Regions from separate parts of the Micromonospora sp. NPDC005367 genome, predicted to be linked through region 2. Evidence: riboswitches for the same ligand, from Rfam matches in the RefSeq annotation. Region 2 holds a riboswitch; the other holds the start of a gene.
What was found. Region 2 has a riboswitch for cobalamin ahead of cobN (cobaltochelatase subunit CobN). Riboswitches for the same ligand answer to the same signal wherever they lie in the genome.
Positions count from the first base shown of each region.

Region 1: another riboswitch for cobalamin. It lies ahead of ABZS42_RS03135 (energy-coupling factor ABC transporter permease); the one in region 2 lies ahead of cobN (cobaltochelatase subunit CobN).

Region 1 is NZ_JBEXFP010000003.1:80,095-83,458, forward strand. It holds gene ABZS42_RS03120 (ATP-binding cassette domain-containing protein) at 1-19, opposite strand, end outside; gene cbiQ (cobalt ECF transporter T component CbiQ) at 13-756, opposite strand; gene ABZS42_RS03130 (energy-coupling factor ABC transporter substrate-binding protein) at 757-1,077, opposite strand; gene ABZS42_RS03135 (energy-coupling factor ABC transporter permease) at 1,074-1,751, opposite strand; cobalamin riboswitch at 1,779-1,951, opposite strand; cobalamin riboswitch at 2,206-2,424, shown strand; gene ABZS42_RS03140 (ribonucleoside-diphosphate reductase subunit alpha) at 2,546-3,364, shown strand, end outside.
Region 2 is NZ_JBEXFP010000011.1:145,705-149,068, forward strand. It holds gene ABZS42_RS11045 (hypothetical protein) at 1-57, opposite strand, end outside; gene ABZS42_RS11050 (hypothetical protein) at 170-505, shown strand; gene ABZS42_RS11055 (hypothetical protein) at 573-716, opposite strand; cobalamin riboswitch at 851-980, shown strand; gene cobN (cobaltochelatase subunit CobN) at 1,318-3,364, shown strand, end outside.

The DNA.
Region 1 (3,364 bases), on a different contig from region 2:
GCAGCGGGTCGCTCACCACCGCCACCCCACCACGGCGCTCACCGCGACTATCAGCACGAGCAGCCCCACGGTCGCCGCCACGAACGGCGCCGAGATCCGCCGGGCCTCCACCTGCACGGCCAGTGAACCGGTGTATCCACGCAACGCCAATCCCTCCTCCAGGCGCCGCGCGCGGCTGAACGCCCGCACGAAGATCGCGCCCGCCTGCCCTGCCAGCGACCGGTAGGCGGTGCGCCAGGTCCGGAAGCCGAGCCGCGCCGCCTGCGCCTCCCGGACCGCGCGCACGCTGTCCATAAGGAGGAAGAGCATCCGGTACGTCAGCGCGGCGACCTCGGTGACGGCCGGGGGAACTCCCAGCCGGTGCAGCCTCGGCAGCACGTCGGACAGCGGCGTGGTGGCGCTGAACAGCAGCAGGCAGATCAGCGCCGCCACCGACCGGCCGGCCGTCTGCGCCGCCGGTACGACGCCCGCGGCGTTGACCGTCAGCCGGGCCGGCGCGTGCATGGTGACCAGTAGCGGCACCGTCGACGTGGCTACGAACAGCAACGGCACCCGCGCCGCCCGCAGCACCACGGCCGGCGACACCCGGGCGGGCCCCACCAGCAGCACCGCCGCCGCGCCGCCCGAGAACAACGCGCCCGGCCACGGCGGCAGGGCCACCGCGCAGGCGAGCAGCCCGAGCGACAGCATCGCCTTCTCCGCGGGGTGCCGTGACCGCCACGGTCCGGTGTGCGCCGCGATGTCGAGGGCGAACACCTAGGCGCGCGGCGGCTTCGTGGCGGGACCCCGCAGCCGCTGCCGGGTGCGGGCGACCCCGAAGTAGTAGCCGAGGAAGCCGGCGCCCAGCGCGGCCTGTAGGGCGAACAGCGCCGACTCCACCTCACCCGAGGGTGGTTCGTAGATCGGGGAGAACCACGGCTCGTAGTCGGGGTGGTTGTCGACGATCGCCTGCTCGGCGAGCGCGTCCGCCCCGGCGAACGGCTCGTCGCCCGATCCGAGTCCGAGCGCCACCGGCGCCACCGCCAGGAGCAGCACCGCGAGCAGCAGGAGCAGGTTGACCCGGGAGAAGCGCTTCACGCCTGCACCGCCGGCGTCCGCAACACTCCGAGCCGGCGCAGGTCGTCACCGCTGACCCGGGCCAACAGCCGTACCACCAGCACGGAGAGCAGCCCCTCGCTGATGGCCAACGGGATCTGGGTCAGCGCGAAGATGCCGCCGAACTTCACCAACGCGCCGAGGAACCCGGTCGCCGGATCGGGAAACGCCAGCGCCAACTGGACGCTGGTGACGCAGTAGGTGGCCAGGTCACCCAGCGCCGCGGCGGCGAAGACCGCCACGTCCAGGCCGCCACCGACCCGGCGGATCAGCGCGTACACCGCGTACGCGACCCACGGCCCGACGATCGCCATCGAGAAGATGTTGGCGCCCAACGTGCTCAGCCCGCCGTGGGCCAGCAGCACCGCCTGGAAGAGCAGCACGATGCCGCCCAGCACACTCATCACCGGCGGCCGGAAAAGCACCGCGCCCAGTCCGGTGCCGGTTGGATGCGAGCACGAGCCCGTGACCGACGGAATCTTCAGCGCGGACAGCACGAACGTGAAAGCTCCCGCCGCTCCGAGCAGCAGTTTCGTCTCCGGGTCCCGGCGAACCTGCTGGACCAGCGCCCGGCTGCCATGGACGACGAACGGTGCGGACACCGCGAACCACGCCGCGGCCTGCACCGGGGGCAGGTACCCCTCGGCGATATGCATCGACGACCTTCCTCTCCAGCACCTCGTGGATGAGATCACTGTCAAGGCCGGTCTCCTGGCTCCCGGATCGACGCTCACTCCGGCCTTCCCAGACCCGGATGGGCCCAGTGGCGTCTTCGGAGATCGCTACCCGGTCACAGTGGCGAGGGCCGCGCCGGTATCCCACCGGCTTCCCGTGCACCTTGACGGCGAGAGGCTATCGGGCGACCGCCGAGCGGTGCAAGCGGCCGAGGGGCGCGGGTGACCTACGCCGCCTCGCCGCTCACGGGGCGCGGCGTCGGCTCCGGTCCACGTCCTTCCAAGGGCGACACACCCGCCGGGTACGGCCCGAGCCGGGCGTGGCCGCCGGTGGGCGACGCCGGGTCGCGGGTCGCGCGACGCGATCCGGCGACGGTGAGAAAGACGACACCCTGACGGAACATCTAGTGTTGCCGTCCCAAGGACGGCGGCATATATGGTGTCCCACGCAGCTGGTTCGGTCGCACCTGCACGGTGTGGCCGAGGCAAGAGGGAACTCGGTGCGAATCCGGGACTGCCCCGCAGCGGTGAGTGGGAACGAACGCCGTCATCAAGCACTGGGCCTTGCCGGCCCGGGAAGCGACGGCCAGTAGGCGACCGGGTGTCCCGGTCACGCCCGCGAGTCCGAAGACCTGCCAGCGCGCCGTACGCGTTCGCGGACGGCGGTCGGAGGTCGCGTGGGACGACCGACGCCATCAAGTGGACCGGCGCACCCCGCCGTCGCCCTGGCGTTCTCCCGCGTGCCCGAGGCCATCGGAGACAGTCGAGGAGGCGGCATGACGGTCGTGCGGGAGAGGTCCGGGTCCGGTTCGGACGCGCCGGAGCAGCGCCGGCAGGCGATGCGGGTGCAAAAGCGCGACGGCGACACCGAGCCGGTGGACGTCAACAAGATCGTCAAAGCGGTCGAGCGGTGGGTCGGCGATCTGGACGAGGTGGACCCGCTGCGGGTCGCCACGAAGACGATCAGCGGGCTCTACGACGGTGCGACCACCGCCGAGCTGGACAAGCTGTCCATCCAGACGGCGGCCGAGCTGATCGGGGAGGAGCCGCAGTACTCCAGGCTGGCGGCACGGTTGCTGGCCGCGTACGTGGACAAGGAGGTCCGCGGGCAGGACGTGACGAGCTTCAGCCAGTCCATCCGGTACGCCCACGGCCTGGGTCTGATCGGTGACGACACCGCCGCGTTCGTGGCCCGCAACGCTCGCGTGCTCGACGAGGCCGTGGACCTGGCCGGTGATCTGCGGTTCGAGTACTTCGGCCTGCGTACGGTCGCGGACCGGTACCTGCTGCGCCACCCGGAGTCGCGGCTAATGGTGGAGACACCGCAGTACTGGCTGCTGCGGGTGGCCTGCGGGCTGTCCGAGACGCCGGTCGAGGCGGTCGAGTTCTACCGGTTGATGTCGTCGCTGGCGTACCTGCCGAGCTCGCCGACCCTGTTCAACTCGGGTACCCGGCACACGCAGATGTCTTCCTGCTTCCTGGTCGACTCGCCCCGCGACGAGTTGGACTCGATCTACGAGCGTTACCACCAGGTGGCACGGTTGTCGAAGTTCTCCGGCGGCATCGGGATCTCCTGGTCGCGGGTACGCGGCCGG
Region 2 (3,364 bases):
GACGATGTCGCACCACTCGGCGTTGTTCCGGGCCGCCGACGCCCGGTCTCCGGACACCGCCCGACTCTAACCGCCTGCCCACGGCGGCCAGCGTCCTCCCATCGGGCTCGCAGGGTATTGACAGGTAGTGGTGCTGAACTGGAGGGACGCCGAGGGAGAGGAGCCGGGCATGGGCTGGTTCAACCGGCGGCCCCGGGCCGCTGACGGGACCCCGACGAAGCTCGACCGGGAGGCGACCCGGGACGACCTAGCCGCGCTGGAGGCGTTCATCGCCAGCCGCCGCGGCGTCGAGTTCTACCTGGAGCCGGAGACCACCGCGACCGACACCACAGTGGTGGCGGTCGCCTACGACGGGGAGTGGATCCGCCGCCGTACCGGATCGCCCCGCGCGGCGGCGGCCATCGCGCGGCGGCACGCCGTCCCGCTGTACGAGGCCGCCCGAACCGGCTACCCGGAGCGGATGCGCGTCTGGAACCGGGCCCACCCCGAGCGCCGGCTCCGCTGACGGCGGGCTCCGGGGCCGGTCGGCACCGATCAGTCGGCGCTCGCCGCGGAGCGGGCCTGCGCCAGGGTCATCGGCTCGCCGTGGCTGGAGACGTACCGATCATCACACTGCCGTGTTCGTCGGCCACCACTGCGACGCCGGCCTGGACGGCCGCCGGGTCCGGATCTCCGGGGCAGAGCCACACCCGTCCGGCGAGGTGCTGGAACCGCATGCCGATGATGGCGACCTTACGCGCTGGCCCCGCCCTCGGCGGCGCTCGGGGAGCAATCCGGCGCTGGTCGCCTCGTCGGGGTGGCGTTGACCGGCCGGGACCGGTGTGGCAGCATTCGCGGCCTGACGGCAGTGAAGGAAGCCGGTGCGATTCCGGCGCGGTCCCGCCACTGTCACCGGGGAGTGATCCCCCCTCGTGAGTCACGGCCGTGCGTGCACGGTTGGAAGGCCGGGGGTGAGCGTCGATCCGGGAGCCAGGATACTTCGGCCGTCGGGATGTGACCCCAGGGCGTGGAAACCCGAGGAGGACCCGATGACGCACCGCGTCCACAGCGCCGGCGGCGATCGCCGTGACCGGCGCGCAACCATCAGCGCGCCCCCGCCGCATCGTGCCCGGCGCGCCACCCATCCCGGCATCGCCACGCCGACCGGCCACATCGGAGCATCGGTCGGCACACCCTCGCGCGCCGGTTGACCATTACGCCACGTCGACGGTGAACCGCCGGCCCCGGCCGGCTCGCCGCCTCCGCTGAGCCCCGTGCCAACCACCCCTCAGCCCGACCGTCACTACGGCGACCGGGCGTCACTCTCCGGAGTCATCCGTGCGTACCCTGTTGCTCTCCACCTCCGACACCGACCTGCTCGCCGCCCGCGCCAGCGGCGCCGACTACCGGCTGGCCAACCCGGCCCGCGTCGACGCCGAGTCCGTGCCCGCGCTGCTCGACGGCGTCGACGTCGCCGTCGTACGGCTGCTCGGCGGCCGGCCGGCGTGGCCGGACGGCCTGGCCGCGGTGCTCGCCTCCGGTGTGCCGACGGTCGTGCTGAGTGGCGAGCCGACGCCGGACGCGGAGCTGATGGCGGCCTCCACCCTGCCCGCCGGAGTGGTGACGCAGTCCCTGGCGTACCTGGTCGAGGGCGGCCCGGAGAACCTCGCCCAGCTGGCCCGGTTCCTCTCCGACACGATGCTGCTCACCGGCGAGGGTTTCGCGCCGCCCGCGCCCACCCCGGCGTACGGCGTCCACGGCGACCGGGCCACCGACCCGGGCCGGCCGACCGTCGGCATCGTCTTCTACCGGGCGCACGCGCTCGCCGGCAACACCGCCTTCGTGGACACGCTCGCCGACGCGGTGGAGGCGGCCGGCGCCAACGCGCTGCCCGTCTACTGCGGATCGCTGCGTGGCCTGACCGAGGGCGCCGGACCGTTGGCGCTGCTCGCCCGCTGCGACACGCTGCTCGTCACTGTGCTCGCGGCCGGCGGCGCGGTGGCCGCGGACGCCTCCGCCGGCGGCGACGAGGACGCCTGGGACGTCGGCGCGCTCGCCACGCTCGACGTACCGGTGGTGCAGGCGTTGCTGCTCACCAGCACCCGGGAGCAGTGGGCCGGCTCCGACGCCGGGCTGACCCCGCTGGACGCCGCCATGCAGGTGGCCGTCCCGGAGTTCGACGGCCGGATCATCACCGTGCCGTTCTCGTTCAAGCAGATCGACGCCGACGGCCTCTCCGTCTACGCCGCCGACCCGGAACGTGCCGCCCGGGTCGCCGGCATCGCGGTGCGGCAGGCCCGGCTGTGCCGGCTGCCGAACGCCGACAAGCGTCTCGCGATCGTGCTCAGCTCGTACCCGACGAAGCACTCCCGGGTCGGCAACGCCGTCGGCCTGGACACCCCCGCCTCAGCCGTGAAGCTGCTGGCGGCGCTGGCCGACGCCGGCTACGACCTGGGCGACGCGCCACCGCCGGACGACGGCGACGCCCTGATCCACGCCCTGATCGCCAACGGTGGCCACGACGTCGAGTGGCTCACCCCCGAGCAGCTCGCCGCCGCCGAGGCGCGGGTGCCCGGCGAGGTCTACCGACGCTGGTTCGACGAGGTGCCGACGCCGCTGCGCGAACGGATGCGTACGCACTGGGGCGAGCCGCCCGGCGAGCTGTACACCGACGGCGGTGACGTCGTCCTGGCCGGGCTGCGCTTCGGCAACGTGGTGCTCCTGATCCAGCCACCGCGCGGCTTCGGCGAGAACCCGATCGCCATCTACCACGACCCCGACCTGCCGCCCAGCCACCACTACCTGGCCGCGTACCGGTGGCTGGCCGCCCCGCCCACCGACGGTGGCTTCGGGGCCGACGCGGTGGTGCACCTCGGCAAGCACGGCACCCTCGAGTGGCTGCCCGGCAAGGGCCTCGGGCTGGCCGCAGACTGTGCCCCGGACGCCGTCCTCGGCGACCTGCCGCTGGTCTACCCGTTCATCGTCAACGACCCCGGGGAGGGTACGCAGGCCAAGCGCCGCGCGCACGCGGTGGTCGTGGACCACCTGGTACCGCCGATGGCGCGGGCCGAGACGTACGGCGACCTGGCGAAACTGGAGCAGCTGCTCGACGAGTACGCGACCGTGCAGGCTCTCGACCCGGCCAAGGTGCCGACCGTGCAGGCGCAGATCTGGCAGCTCGTGCGCGCCGCCGAGCTGCACCACGACCTGCACACCGAACAGATGCCCACGGCCGAGGACTTCGACGACTTCGTGCTCCACCTCGACGGGTACCTCTGCGAGGTCAAGGATGTGCAGATCCGCGACGGTCTGCACGTGCTCGCCGCCGTGCCGGCCGGCGACGTCCGGGTGAACCTGGTCCTCGCCGTGCTGCGGGCGCCGCAGG